3 regions of the Bradyrhizobium sp. CCGE-LA001 genome follow, and region 3 is predicted to be linked to each of the others. Evidence: riboswitches for the same ligand, from Rfam matches in the RefSeq annotation. Region 3 holds a riboswitch; each other region holds the start of a gene.
The links. A riboswitch is a leader RNA that binds a small molecule or an ion and turns the genes downstream of it on or off. The one in region 3 is predicted to bind cobalamin.
Positions count from the first base shown of each region.

Region 1: it holds a riboswitch for cobalamin, as region 3 does, so the genes downstream of both, metE (5-methyltetrahydropteroyltriglutamate--homocysteine S-methyltransferase) here and BCCGELA001_RS14730 (DUF1636 family protein) in region 3, are expected to answer to the same signal.
Region 2: it holds a riboswitch for cobalamin, as region 3 does, so the genes downstream of both, BCCGELA001_RS23700 (TonB-dependent receptor) here and BCCGELA001_RS14730 (DUF1636 family protein) in region 3, are expected to answer to the same signal.

Region 1 covers NZ_CP013949.1:6,242,904-6,247,140, forward strand. Annotated here, with positions in the region: gene metE (5-methyltetrahydropteroyltriglutamate--homocysteine S-methyltransferase) at 1-2,280, opposite strand, end outside; cobalamin riboswitch at 2,382-2,582, opposite strand; gene BCCGELA001_RS29025 (nodulation protein NodZ) at 3,096-4,085, opposite strand.
Region 2 covers NZ_CP013949.1:5,067,996-5,072,232, reverse strand. Annotated here, with positions in the region: partial or broken gene BCCGELA001_RS23710 (hypothetical protein) at 1-109, shown strand, start outside; gene BCCGELA001_RS39320 (hypothetical protein) at 256-387, opposite strand; partial or broken gene BCCGELA001_RS23705 (alpha/beta fold hydrolase) at 1,096-1,338, shown strand; cobalamin riboswitch at 1,579-1,776, shown strand; gene BCCGELA001_RS23700 (TonB-dependent receptor) at 2,155-4,161, shown strand; gene BCCGELA001_RS23695 (PepSY domain-containing protein) at 4,176-4,237, shown strand, end outside.
Region 3 covers NZ_CP013949.1:3,185,765-3,190,001, reverse strand. Annotated here, with positions in the region: gene cobN (cobaltochelatase subunit CobN) at 1-50, opposite strand, end outside; gene cobW (cobalamin biosynthesis protein CobW) at 50-1,084, opposite strand; gene BCCGELA001_RS14730 (DUF1636 family protein) at 1,081-1,455, opposite strand; cobalamin riboswitch at 1,550-1,771, opposite strand; gene cobO (cob(I)yrinic acid a,c-diamide adenosyltransferase) at 1,811-2,446, shown strand; gene BCCGELA001_RS14720 (cobyric acid synthase) at 2,454-3,902, shown strand; gene cobD (threonine-phosphate decarboxylase CobD) at 3,891-4,237, opposite strand, start outside.

The DNA.
Region 1 (4,237 bases), 3.1 Mb from region 3:
CGGTCGCACCTCCTCCCACTTTCGGGTTTTCAGACCGCAATCAGGATTGATCCACAATTGGCAGTCGGAGAGCTGTTGGCGCGCCAGCGTGATGAGGTTTTTCATCTCGGCCGTTTCCGGAACGCGCGGTGAATGGATATCATAGACGCCCGGCCCGATTTGATTTGGGTACTTGTGGCTTCTGAAGGCGTCTAACAATTCCATCTTCGACCGCGACGTCTCGATCGAAATGACGTCTGCATCCATCTCCGCGATAGCATCGATGATATCGTTAAACTCGGAATAGCACATATGAGTATGGATCTGCGTTTCGTCGGCAGCGACTGAGGAGCAAATGCGAAAGCCGTTCACAGCCCAATCGAGATACCTTTTCCACTGTGATTTGCGTAGCGGCAATCCCTCACGCAACGCTGCCTCGTCTATCTGAATTATTTTCGCTCCGGCGTTCTGAAGGTCGACGACCTCGTCCTGGATCGCGAGCGCGATCTGTAGGCATACCTCGCTCCGCAAGATATCCTCACGAACGAACGACCAGTTCAGAATGGTCACCGGCCCAGTCAACATCGCCTTGACCGGTTTCTTGGTCAGTGACTGCGCATAGCTCCAGCAGTCGACCGTCATAGGATTCGGACGGGAGACGTCCCCAAACAGAATTGGCGGACGAACGCAGCGCGAGCCATAGGATTGCACCCAACCGTGCTTTGTGAAGGCGAATCCGGACAGCCGCTCCCCGAAATACTGCACCATGTCATTGCGTTCGAACTCGCCATGCACGAGCACGTCAAGTCCAATTTCTTCCTGCCATCTGACTGCACGCGCTGTTTCCGCCTTGAGGAGCTGGTCGTATTGCGCGTCACTCAACTTTCCCTGTGCATGAGACGCACGGGCACTGCGAATGTATGCGGTCTGCGGGAACGATCCAATCGTCGTCGTTGGGAATACTGGCAATGCGAGCCGCGCCCGCTGAAGCTCGGTCCGGGTTGCGTACGAACTGCGACGACAATGCATTGTTTGATCAATCGCAGCCAAGCGCCCGGTGACGTTGGGGTTGTTAATCTTGGACGACCTCTGGCGAGCCCCGGCCGCCCGCCTCGAAGCCGCAAGGAGGCGCGATGCACGAGCTTGATTGCCGGCGAGCGCGCTTCCCAACGTCGTAAGCTCCTTGATCTTCTGTACCGAGAAAGCGAGCCAGTTCTTTACATCATGATCGAGATGGTTTTCGAGGTCCAGGTCAACCGGGATGTGAAGCAGCGAACACGACGGGGCTATCTCGACGCGGTCACGACCCAGCTTCGCAATAGCGGGCGCCAGCCTGTCGAACAACTCTTGCAGATTGCAGCGCCAGACATTGCGCCCATCAATAACTCCCAGTGAGAGAACGAGATCACTCCGGGCAACTTCGGTGATTGCGTTCAACTGATCTGAGGCCCGCACCAGGTCAACGTGAAGCCCGGCAATGGGCAGGGCCAAGGCTGTATCGAGATTGTCTGCGAGGCTCCCGAAGTAAGTTGCCAGCATGATTTTCAAGCCGGGCACCGCCTTTGCGAAATGGGCATAGACCCGCCGCAACGCCCCGCGGGATGATTCGTCGAGGTCAAGGACCAGGCAGGGCTCGTCTAGCTGAACCCATTCAGCACCTTGCGCGGCCAGTTCGCGAAGGACATCGACATAGACCGGTAGAAGTTGATCCAGCAGCAACAGTGGATTGAATGCGGGATCTGCGCTCTTGCCTAGCTTCAAAAAGGTGACCGGGCCTATCAGCACGCAGCGCGTCTGGTATCCAAGGCTTTTTGCCTCCTCATATTCCTCAATCGGCTTACGAGAGGAAAGCTCGAAGGTCTGGTCCTTGCGAAATTCCGGCACCATGTAATGATAGTTAGTGTCGAACCACTTTGTCATTTCCTGTGCTGCCGGGCCGTGTCGATCATCTGCATGCGCGAGGCCCGCATCTTGACCGTCTCCTGCCCCGCGCGCCATGGTGAAGTAGGTCTTGAGTGACACCGGACCTGCGTCCCAACCGTAAACGTCGGGAATGGCGCCGACCATCACACTGGTATCGAGCACATGGTCATAGAGCGAGAAGTCATTCGAAGGAATGATGGTGGCGCCCAGCGATCTCTGCCGCGCCCAGTTGGCGAGGCGAAGTCCAGCCGCAGCCTCCAAGAGCTGCGCTTCGCTTGACTTTCCCGCCCAGTAGCTCTCGAGCGCGAATTTGAGTTCGCGGCGCGGCCCAATGCGTGGCATACCCAGCGTCGCAACGGGAAGTGAAATGTTTGACACCGCTTCAACCCCATAGTTGGCGGCAAGGCGATGGTGGATGCGCAGGTAAAGGCCGCCGCAGCGACAACTTCGCGACACACCACCGGGACACCCCGCCCGTGGACGAAAATGTTGTCGGGGCAGGTCTCCTGGCTCGCGGGTCATGGCTGCTGTCCGGCCTTCCCGAAGCCAACCGGCTTCAGTGACAACATTGGACAGGGGCTCGCCGCTTACAGTTGCGGGGGCAGCGCCGGCATCACACCGGCTTCCCTCTTAGCTCCGGATCGAGCGGGATCCAGAGAACCTCGAACGAAACTCCACTACCTGCAAACCAATCGTTCCGTCAACCGTTGAATTTCCGCCGCCGCCTCGTTGCCGATTGATTGTGGCAAACGCGACCTTGGGGGCGTGCTGCCTCGGTCGCCTGCCGCACCATTTGCCGGCGACCGCCGCCGGCGATCGCTAGATCATGGTTCATGGTCCGAGACAGCGAGCGCGCGAGGCGCCCGGTTGTCAGCTTCGGAGGCTTGATCATTCCGCAGGTTGCGAGGCGGTTTGTCCGAGAGAGCCGTGTAGGACTTTTCGAATGAACAAATTCAGGCGCAAGAACCGTCGATCAGGTGATCACCGCACCGCAGGCAGCTTCCTGGAACTTTAGCCACCTCGATCACGAAGGCATCAGGCGCCGTTCCACTCTTCTATGACCTTAGAAGACGATCCACATCATTCGCAATCTACCCTCGCCAGCAGACCGGTATCTGATCCAAGCAGGCATACCTATCGCCGCAAACTTCTAGCAGCCAATATTCGAGACGTTGAGCTGCAGCTTTCGGCTGTCATGTATCCGCGAACCGTTCCGACGATCCTTGAATGAGGATCAACCGAGTCGGGTCCGTCAAATCGAACTCCATAACGCGTGGTGCGAAGAGGCGAGCATACCTGGTGAAAGCACTCGTTGGTGGAAACCGAATGACGGTGTCGCATCGGGCCAGGAGATACATTTCAATTAAAGCAGAAAAACCGCCTTCGGTGCCAAGTTCTGCACTGTGTAGCGGTCCAGCATGAGGTGCCTGAAAATGCTTTGGGATTGTGAAGAGATCGGGGAATATTCCAGACAGCCTTTCGAGAATCAACGCGCTGTCGGTGCACAAGAACACCTTCACCGGCCTTGCATGCGGTAACGCTTTCGCTTTTTGGATGGCCGTACATACCTGCCGAAAGGCAAGCTCCGGATCCGCCCAATACGGCTTATGCCCCATGATATCTTCGCCGTTGCCGTGACGAACATGAACTCCAATTATGCTCTGCCCCTCAAAAAGCTCCCGGTAAATGGCATCAATTCGAGCCTGAATCCCAGCTTGGGGCTTAACTGTCCGAAATATCTGCCGTTCGGCATCCTCATCGCAGCGCCACATTAAGCAGGCGTCACACACCACAGTGTTGGCGTCAACATCTTCCGGACTTAGGAAGAGTTGACCTAGTTCGTCACGCTCCTGGAAGATCTGTTCATCTGGCCTATAAACGCAATCTATCGGCGTTTTATTCCACCAGCGTGGGAAGAACGGCCCTGGAAATGACACCTGATTGATCTGGTCATCGCAAATGACCGGTACACCGTCGATGTCTTGAACTGGTTCGAAGAACACTGGAAAGGCATTGGTGAATGGCTGATCGAGATAACACGAGCCACGCCAATCGATTGCCAATGTGCGCCCGGTCCGCTTTGCGTAACGCCAAGCCGATGCCAACGACCATAGGCAATCACCAAACCCGGTCCGTCGTCGAGAGACCACGAACCGATTATTCATCGAGTCACTGACCAGCATTCGCGTTGCCTAATCGTATATTGGTTGGACGGGAGAACGTACTACAAGACTCCAATGTATGGGTCCGACGGCAACCTGAGGGGCCAGATCTCGGACGCTTGCGGTGTAGAGCTACACAGCAACGATCGCATGGCCTGGTACCTAGCCGTTGG
Region 2 (4,237 bases), 1.9 Mb from region 3:
GGGTGCGCAAGTGCTCGACATTCCCGGCCGCGATCACATGCGGGCGGTCGGTGACAAGGTCTACAAGACCGGCGTGCTGGATTTTCCGCCGGGGCTGGGGTTTGTCTGAGGCGAGGAGGTTGTCGGCCGATCACCCTGAAGTTCACACCAGGAAAGAGGCTGTTCACTCCCTTCAAGCCAGCGAGAACAGCCGAACGATGTCGGCAAATGGCCCAAGCGGAAGTCAATGTATTTCGGCTGAGTGTAAGAGGCCGCTCAATCCAGCTTGCGTCTTAGCTTGGCGGCTATCTCGCGTTGGTCGTCGATATAATCTGCGACGACCTTCCGGGCCTCGTCCATTCGGGCCTTGTTTTCCGCTTCGCGTTCGTGGTCGGGCTTCTTTGCCATACGATTGGGGTCAAGAGTTCAAGGTGAGCTTCTTTGAGGCTCATCGCACCTCTTAGTGCACTTTGCATGTCGTTCAATCTGATTGGCCAATCGAAGCCAACTGTGCGCCAACTCTCAGCGTCCTGCTTTCCGTTTGCTCCTGCGTCGCCCGCGACAGGCGATAGCATTCCATCGAGTGATCTCTGCAGTTGTTTGAGGTCTGCACATGAGTCTCCCTTCGCTTGAGGGCAAGAGGGCCACGCTGTGCCAATCCATGCATTTAACAAAGTTAACGATGGGGTGCCGGTTCACTGCTCAAGGCGGGGCATGCAACCGACAAGGATTCGAGGCTGACGACGCGCTGCAGCTCGATCGCACGCTCGGCCTCGTAGGCCTTAGCCAGGCGAGAACAGTGGAACTCCAAGAACTCACTCGTTGCGGGGGGGGGGGGGCGGCTTCTGGTTCCGCTGGTCGTCCCAAACCAATTCGCCGCAAGAGCACTTGAGTACTCGGACGCTGCCAGTTTTGGGGCTCCACAATCGCTGCAGAAGATGGGTCGGCTTCTCGCACTTGGGGCAGCAGATCGGAGCTTCGAACGAATCTTGTGACATAGGACGGCTCTGCATTCGAACCATGATCTTACACCAGCCAGGCCGCTCCGAAATTAAACTAGGAGAACTGCGCAGTTCGCAGTCCTCCACCCCTTCAAGATCGCGCGTGCGCCTGTGCGCGCTGGCAGCGTGCCTGCGCGGCACGCGCGACCTCATGACGAGGCAGCAGGCCGCACGCATCGAGGTGCCGGTGCTGATCGCGGTCGGCACCGCCGACGACGTCGTGGGCTCAGGGAGCGCGCTCGGCGCGATCATCCCGGGCGCGCAAGTCCTCGACTTCCCGAACCGCGATCACATGCGCGCGGTCGGCTACAAGGTCTACAAGACCGGCGTGCTGGAGTTTTTGTCACGGCGGGGGTGAGGGAGTGGTGGTGAGGCAGTGTGGTTGTTGCCCCGATTGTTTCGAGGTGTCTCATCACGAGGGTTCTCCCTGGGGCGGAAATCAGGCGTCATTTCGAAGGAGATAGGGACGTCGGCAACAAGCTACGACCGGACTCGCCAGCAACCAGGCAGAAGAACTAACGGCGTTGGGTGCGGTGACTGGATCACGCGCCGACTTCCGCGTCAGCAGCACGGCTAGTTGACAGTTCTTTGCAAAAAAAACTAGTGTGATTGCGACGGTTCTCCTTCGGGAGATCAATAGGGAATACGGTGCGGGGGTCTCCCCCAACGCCGTGGCTGCCCCCGCAACTGTAAGCGGCGAGCCTTCGCCAAACGCCACTGGGCCCTGCGGGCTTGGGAAGGCGGCGACAGGCAACGACCCGCGAGCCAGGAGACCTGCCGTCAGTCGTGGTCACACGCGAGCACATTGGGCGGGGTGTCCTGGTGGGTGTGGAGCTGCCTTCCTCTCGAGGCAGAGGCCAAACTGCGTTCGCGGTGACGTGCCACGTTATCGCGAGTCCTGTTTATGACCTCCCATACGTTTTTCGCGCCACGGCATCGCCGTGTGTCGTTCCTTTCGGTTGCATTCTCCTGCCTCGTTCTGTCGACCGATGGCTGGGCACAGTCCGAAAGGCCGGGCCAAACACTTGACCCTGTGGTGGTACAGTCGCCGGCAAGGCTTCCGAACGCTCGCAGCACCCGCCGCAGCAGCGATGCAACGCGCGCCGCGCGCTCACGCCAACAACCAAGCGCATCGGCCGACGCGCGCGCTCCGGCGGTCAACCCGGCAGGCCCCTTGTTCGCCGCACCGACGCTCAACCTGACCGGCGCAAGCACGGCCGGCAGCCGCCTCGGCTTGACGCGGCTGCAGACGCCGGCCAGCGTGGAGGTGATCTCCGCTGAAACCATCGCCGAACGCGGCCAGCAGAACATCCTGGACGCGGTGACGCAAAACGCGACCGGCTTCACGGCGAGTCCGGCACCGGGCAACGGCGGCGTCTCCTTCAACACCCGCGGCTTCACGGGCCTTGGCTCCGTGATGACGCTGTACGACGGCACCCAGCTCTATATCGGCGCCGGGACGGTGACTTTTCCGTTCGACACGTGGTCGACAGAGCGCATCGAGGTACTGCGCGGCCCTGCCTCGGTGATGTACGGCGCGGGCGCGGTCGGCGGCGCCATCAACATCGTTTCGAAACTACCTTCGTGGGTCCCTCGCAACCAGGCAGAAGTTTCGCTGGACAGCAACATGACCCGGCGGATCGCGGTGGACAGCGGTGGTCCGGTCAGCAAGGACGTCGCCTATCGCATCACCGCTTCCGGCAACATGTCGGACGGATGGGTCGATCGTGACAACACTTCGAATGTCGCGCTTCATGCCGTGGTGCAGATCAGGCAGAACGAGGACGTCACCTGGACGCTGTCGACGGACTACGGCGACCGCCACCCGTCGCGCTACTTCGGCACGCCGCTGATCAACGGCATGCTCAATGAATCCCTCCGCTTCAAGAACTACAACGTCAGCGACAGCCACATCCGCTACCAGGATAGCTGGAACCAGGCCAAGACCGAATGGCAGGTCGCCGATGGCATCTCGCTTCAGAATACACTGTACTATCTGAACTCCAAGCGGCACTGGAAGGACGTCGAAAGCTACGCCTATAATCCTGCCACCGGCCTCATCAACCGAACCAGCTATATCGAGATCTTTCACGATCAGCAGCAGGTCGGCAATCGCATGGACGCGAAATTCCGCGGCCATGTGCTGGGCATGGCCAACGAATTCTTGGCGGGCTTTGACGTCAACAGCATCAATTTCACCCATACCAACAACTCGCCCTATGGCGGCTCGTCATCCGTCGACCCGTACAGCTTCGTTCCCGGGGTGTTCAACAGTCCGAACCCCACGGTTCCCGGCTACGGCAGCGTGACCAACCAATACGCGCTGTTCGCCGAGAACCGGCTGTCGGTCACCGAGCAACTGTCTTTGATTGCCGGTATCCGCCAGGATGAGCCGACGATCACGCGCACCGACTATGTCACGCCCGCCAACAGCTTCGAGAAGTCGTTCTCCTCCACGACCTGGCGCGCCGGCGCGGTCTATACACCCGTCAAGGACCTCGCTTTCTATGGCCAATATGCCACGGCCGTCGATCCCGTCGGAGGACTGATCTCACTGTCATCGGCCAACAAGAGCTTCGAGCTAGCCACCGGCAGACAGATCGAAATCGGCGTCAAGCAATCGTTCTGGGGCGGACGCGGTGAATGGACTCTGGCCGGCTACGAGATCGTGAAGAACAACCTGCTGGCCCGCGATCCCAACATTCCGTCGCTGACCGTCCAGGTCGGCCAGCAATCATCGCGCGGTGTCGAAGCATCGGTCGGATTCCTGCTCGACTACGGCTGGCGTATCGATGCCAACACCGCCTTCCTGCGCGCGAAGTACGACGACTTCGTGCAGTCGGTCGGCGGCGTAGCCGTGAACTATGCTGGCAACGTGCCGGTCAACGTACCACAGATGGTCTCCAACATCTGGGCGACCTGGGCCTTCGCGCCGAACTGGTCGGCCCATGCGGGCGTGCAGGTCGTCGGCAAGACCTATGCGGACAATGCCAACACGATGACCCGTCCGGCCTATAACATCGTCAATGCCGGCGTGCAGTGGAAGCCCGATTTCAACACCACCGTGTCGTTCCGCGTCTACAATCTTTTCGATGAGATCTACACCACGTCGGGCGGCACGACACAGTGGCTGCTCGGCATGCCGCGCACGGCGCAAGTCGCAGTGAACGTCAAGTTCTGAACGTGGCACGCCCCTTGAGACGCGCACTCCGGCGGTGGCTGTATATCGGCCACCGCTGGGTCGGCATCGTCACATG
Region 3 (4,237 bases):
GGCGTCGCAGTCTCCTCGAGACCGCGGCTCTCGCGGAAGACGACGTGCATCAGAGACCAAGTCCCGCCTTGATCGCGGCTTCATCGATATCGCCGTGCTCGCCGATCACGACGAGTTTCGACCGCCTGACACCCGCGCCCCAGGGCCTGTCGAACTGGTGGCGCACGCGCTCGCCGACCGCCTGCAGCAACAGGCGCATCGGCTTGCCCGCGACGGCGATATAGCCCTTGGTGCGCAACACGTTCTGCTCGCGCGCCAGCTTCTGGACGGATGCCACGAGCGCGTCGATGTCCGAGACCTCCGGAAGGTCGATCACAACGGACGCGAAGTCGTCATGCTCGTGCTCCTCTTCGCCGTCATGATGCGAGGGGCGCGCGGCGAGATCGTTCTCCGCGGCAGCGCCGAGCCCGAGGATGACGCGCGCGTCGATTGCACCGTCTGTGACCGGCAGCATCGGCACGGGGCGCGGCATCTCCGCGGTGATCGCGGCCTTGGCCGCTTCGATTCCCGCCGTGCCCGCAAGATCGGCCTTGGTCAGCAGCACGATGTCGGCGCAGGCGATCTGGTCCTCGAACACTTCCGACAGCGGCGTCTCGTGATCGAGATTCTCGTCCGCCGCGCGCTGTGCTTCCACCGCAGCCGGATCCGGCGCGAAACGGCCGGCCGCGACGGCTTCGGCATCGGCCAGCGCGATCACGCCGTCGACCGTGATGCGCGAACGGATCTCCGGCCAGTCGAACGCCTTCAAAAGCGGCTTCGGCAGTGCCAGGCCCGACGTCTCGATCAGGATGTGATCGGGCTTCACGGGCCGCGCCAAAAGCTGCTCCATGGTCGGAATGAAATCGTCGGCGACGGTGCAGCAGATGCAGCCATTGGCGAGCTCGACGATGTTCTCTTCCGGGCAATTGGCGTCGGCGCAGGATTTCAGGATCTCGCCATCGACGCCCTCGCTGCCGAACTCGTTGACGAGCACTGCAAGCTTCTTGCCGCCGGGATTGGCGAGCAGATGCTGGATCAGCGTCGTCTTGCCGGAGCCGAGGAAACCGGTGACCACCGTGACGGGGACTTTTGCGAGCGAGTTCATTCGGCGGCCTCCGGCACGACGGCAATGGGGGGAATGCGGGCAAGCGATTGCTTGCGGAAGATTTCCGGACGGCTGCGCCAGGGCACGAGCCCGTCAGGCGCGGCCGCATAGGCTGCAGCGCCCGCGACCACGTCGTGCGCATTCGCATCCGACAGGCGGCCATAGACATAGGACCAGCGGCCGGGCGCACTGAGCGCGACCGAACAGCCCTGGCTGCAGGCCGACAGGCATTCGACGGGAACCACTTGGACGCCGTCGGGCACGCCGGCGTCGAGGATCGCACCATGCAACCGCTTGCCGGGCGTCGTCTCGCCCTCGCCAAGCGTCTGGCCGGCGCGGCAGGTAATACAGACGTGAAGTGTGACCGTCATCGCCCCTTCCAGAATAAACAGCGGGAAGCGAAGAGGCGCACGGACCGGTTTCGAAAGGCCCGTTTCCCCGTCGCGGAACACCCCGTCCGCCGGTCCAAAATCGTCCGCGCTGGCAGGTCTCCCGGCTTGCGGAGCAGGGTTTTGCCCTTCGATCCCCGCCTTCCCGATTCCCTTTCGGGAGTCAGTGGCTTCGGGCATCTCTCCGGTCACGGTCGCGGGGGCGGCTGCATTTTGGACCTAAATCTTGCCGATTCGGACCCTATCGCATTCCCTCTTCGCCTGTCATAGGACAGGAACCAACGCCGGCCCACCATTTGCCGCCGGCCGCCACTTGTCAAGCCGAAGGACCGGGACCATGACGCCTGAACCGGAGACCCAAACGGGCGAGGAAACCGACGCCCGCCACGCCCAAAAAATGGCGAAGAAGAAGGCCGCCCGCGACAAGATCATGGCGACCAAGAGCGGCGAAAAAGGCCTCATCATCGTCCACACCGGCGCCGGCAAGGGCAAGTCCTCCTCGGCCTTCGGCATGATCGTTCGCTGTGTCGCCCATGGCTTTCCCTGCGCGGTCGTGCAGTTCATCAAGGGCGCCTGGGATACCGGCGAGCGGCGCCTGCTCACCGGCCATTTCGGCGACCTGTGCCAGTTCCACGCGATGGGCGAAGGTTTCACCTGGGAGACGCAGGACCGCGCGCGCGACATCGCGGCAGCGCGCGCCGGCTGGGAGAAGGCCAAGGAACTGATCCGCGATCCGAGCCTGCGCATGGTCGTGCTCGACGAGATCAACATCGCGCTGCGCTACGACTATCTCGACATCGCCGACGTGGTCGAATTCCTGACGACGCAGAAGCCTGAGATGACGCATGTCGTCCTCACCGGGCGCAACGCCAAGGACGAGCTGATCGAAATCGCCGATCTCGTCACCGAGATGACACTGGTCAAGCATCCTTTCCGCTCCGGCATCAAGGCGCAGGCCGGCGTCGAGTTCTGAAGCTACGATGGCGCGCGCATTGATGATCCAGGGGGCCGGCTCGGACGTGGGCAAGTCGCTCATCGTCGCCGGCCTTGCGCGCGCCTTCGCGCGACGCGGCCTGCGCACGCTCCCGTTCAAGCCGCAGAACATGTCGAACAACGCGGCCGTCACCGTCGATGGCGGCGAGATCGGCCGCGCCCAGGCGCTGCAGGCGCTCGCCGCCGGCGTCGAGCCGCACACCGACATGAACCCGGTGCTGCTGAAGCCCGAGACGGATGTAGGCGCGCAGGTGATCGTTCACGGCAAACGCATCGCCACCGCGCGGGCGCGCGACTATGCGGCGATGAAGCCATCGCTGATGGGCGCGGTGCTGGAAAGTTTCGAGCGCCTGAAAGCGCGGGCCGATCTCGTGCTGGTCGAAGGTGCCGGCAGTCCGGCCGAGGTGAATTTGCGCAAGGCCGACATCGCCAATATGGGCTTTGCGCGCAAGGCCGACGTACCCGTCGTGCTGGTCGGCGACATCGACCGCGGCGGCGTCATCGCCCAGCTCGTCGGCATCAAGACCGTGATCGACCCCGACGATGCCGCGATGATCCAGGGCTTCGTCATCAACAAGTTCCGCGGCGATCCCACGCTGTTCGACGACGGCTACAGACTGATCGAAGCGAAGACCGCCTGGCGCGGGTTCGGCGTGCTGCCATGGTTCGCGCGCGCCGGCGAGCTGCCGGCCGAGGACGCGCTGGGCCTGAGCGATGCGCGCAAGCCGGGCCAATGCAAGATCGCATGCCTCGCGCTGTCGCGTATCGCCAATTTCGACGATCTCGATCCGCTCAAGCTCGAGCCCAGTGTCGACCTCGTGATGGTGCGTCCGGGCGAAGCCATTCCCGGCGACGTCCGCCTCGTCATCATCCCCGGCTCCAAATCCACACGCGGAGATCTCGCCTTCCTGCGCGCGCAGGGCTGGGACATCGATCTCCTCGCGCATCACCGCAGGGGTGGCCACGTGCTCGGCCTCTGTGGCGGCTATCAGATGCTCGGGCGCAGCGTTGCCGACCCCGAGGGCATCGAAGGCCCCGCGGGCGATACGCCGGGGCTCGGGCTGCTGGATGTCGAGACGGTGATGAGCCCGCAGAAGACGCTGACGCGCGTCGCCGCCTTGCATGCCGCAACCGAACAGCCGATCGAGGCCTATGAAATCCACATCGGCCGCACCGACGGGCCCGATCGCGCACGGCCATTTGCGAATCTGAATGGTGAGCCGGAAGGGGCGATCTCCGCCGATGGGCGCGTGCAGGGCAGCTATCTGCACGGCCTGTTCACGTCGGACGAGTTCCGCAAGGCGTATCTCGCCAAGCTCGACATTCCCGCAGGAGACGAGCCTTATCATGCAAGAGTCGAGAGCGCGCTCGATGCCCTCGCCGATCACATCGAGAAACACCTCGACGTCGGCGATCTGCTCGCGCTAGCCCGCTAGAACTTCGGCAAGGCGCGTCCATTCAACTTCGCTGCCGGGAAGCCCGAGGCGTAGCCATGTCGGGTTCTGCGCGAAGACGCGGGACCAGATCTGGCCACGCGCGAGCTTTTCCTGGGCGACCAGTGCGTCGGGCGTTTCGTACAGCCGAAACAGCGGCGCACCACCAACGAGCGTCCAGCCCTTCCCGCGCGCCATCTCATCGAGACGTCCACAATCGCGAACAAGTCGCGCTGACGTGGCCTCGGCCCAGGCATCGTCACGCAAGGCGCGGCTGCCGATTGCGATCGCCGCGCCCGAGACCGGCCAAGGACCCGACAGCGCCGCGAGCTTGCCGA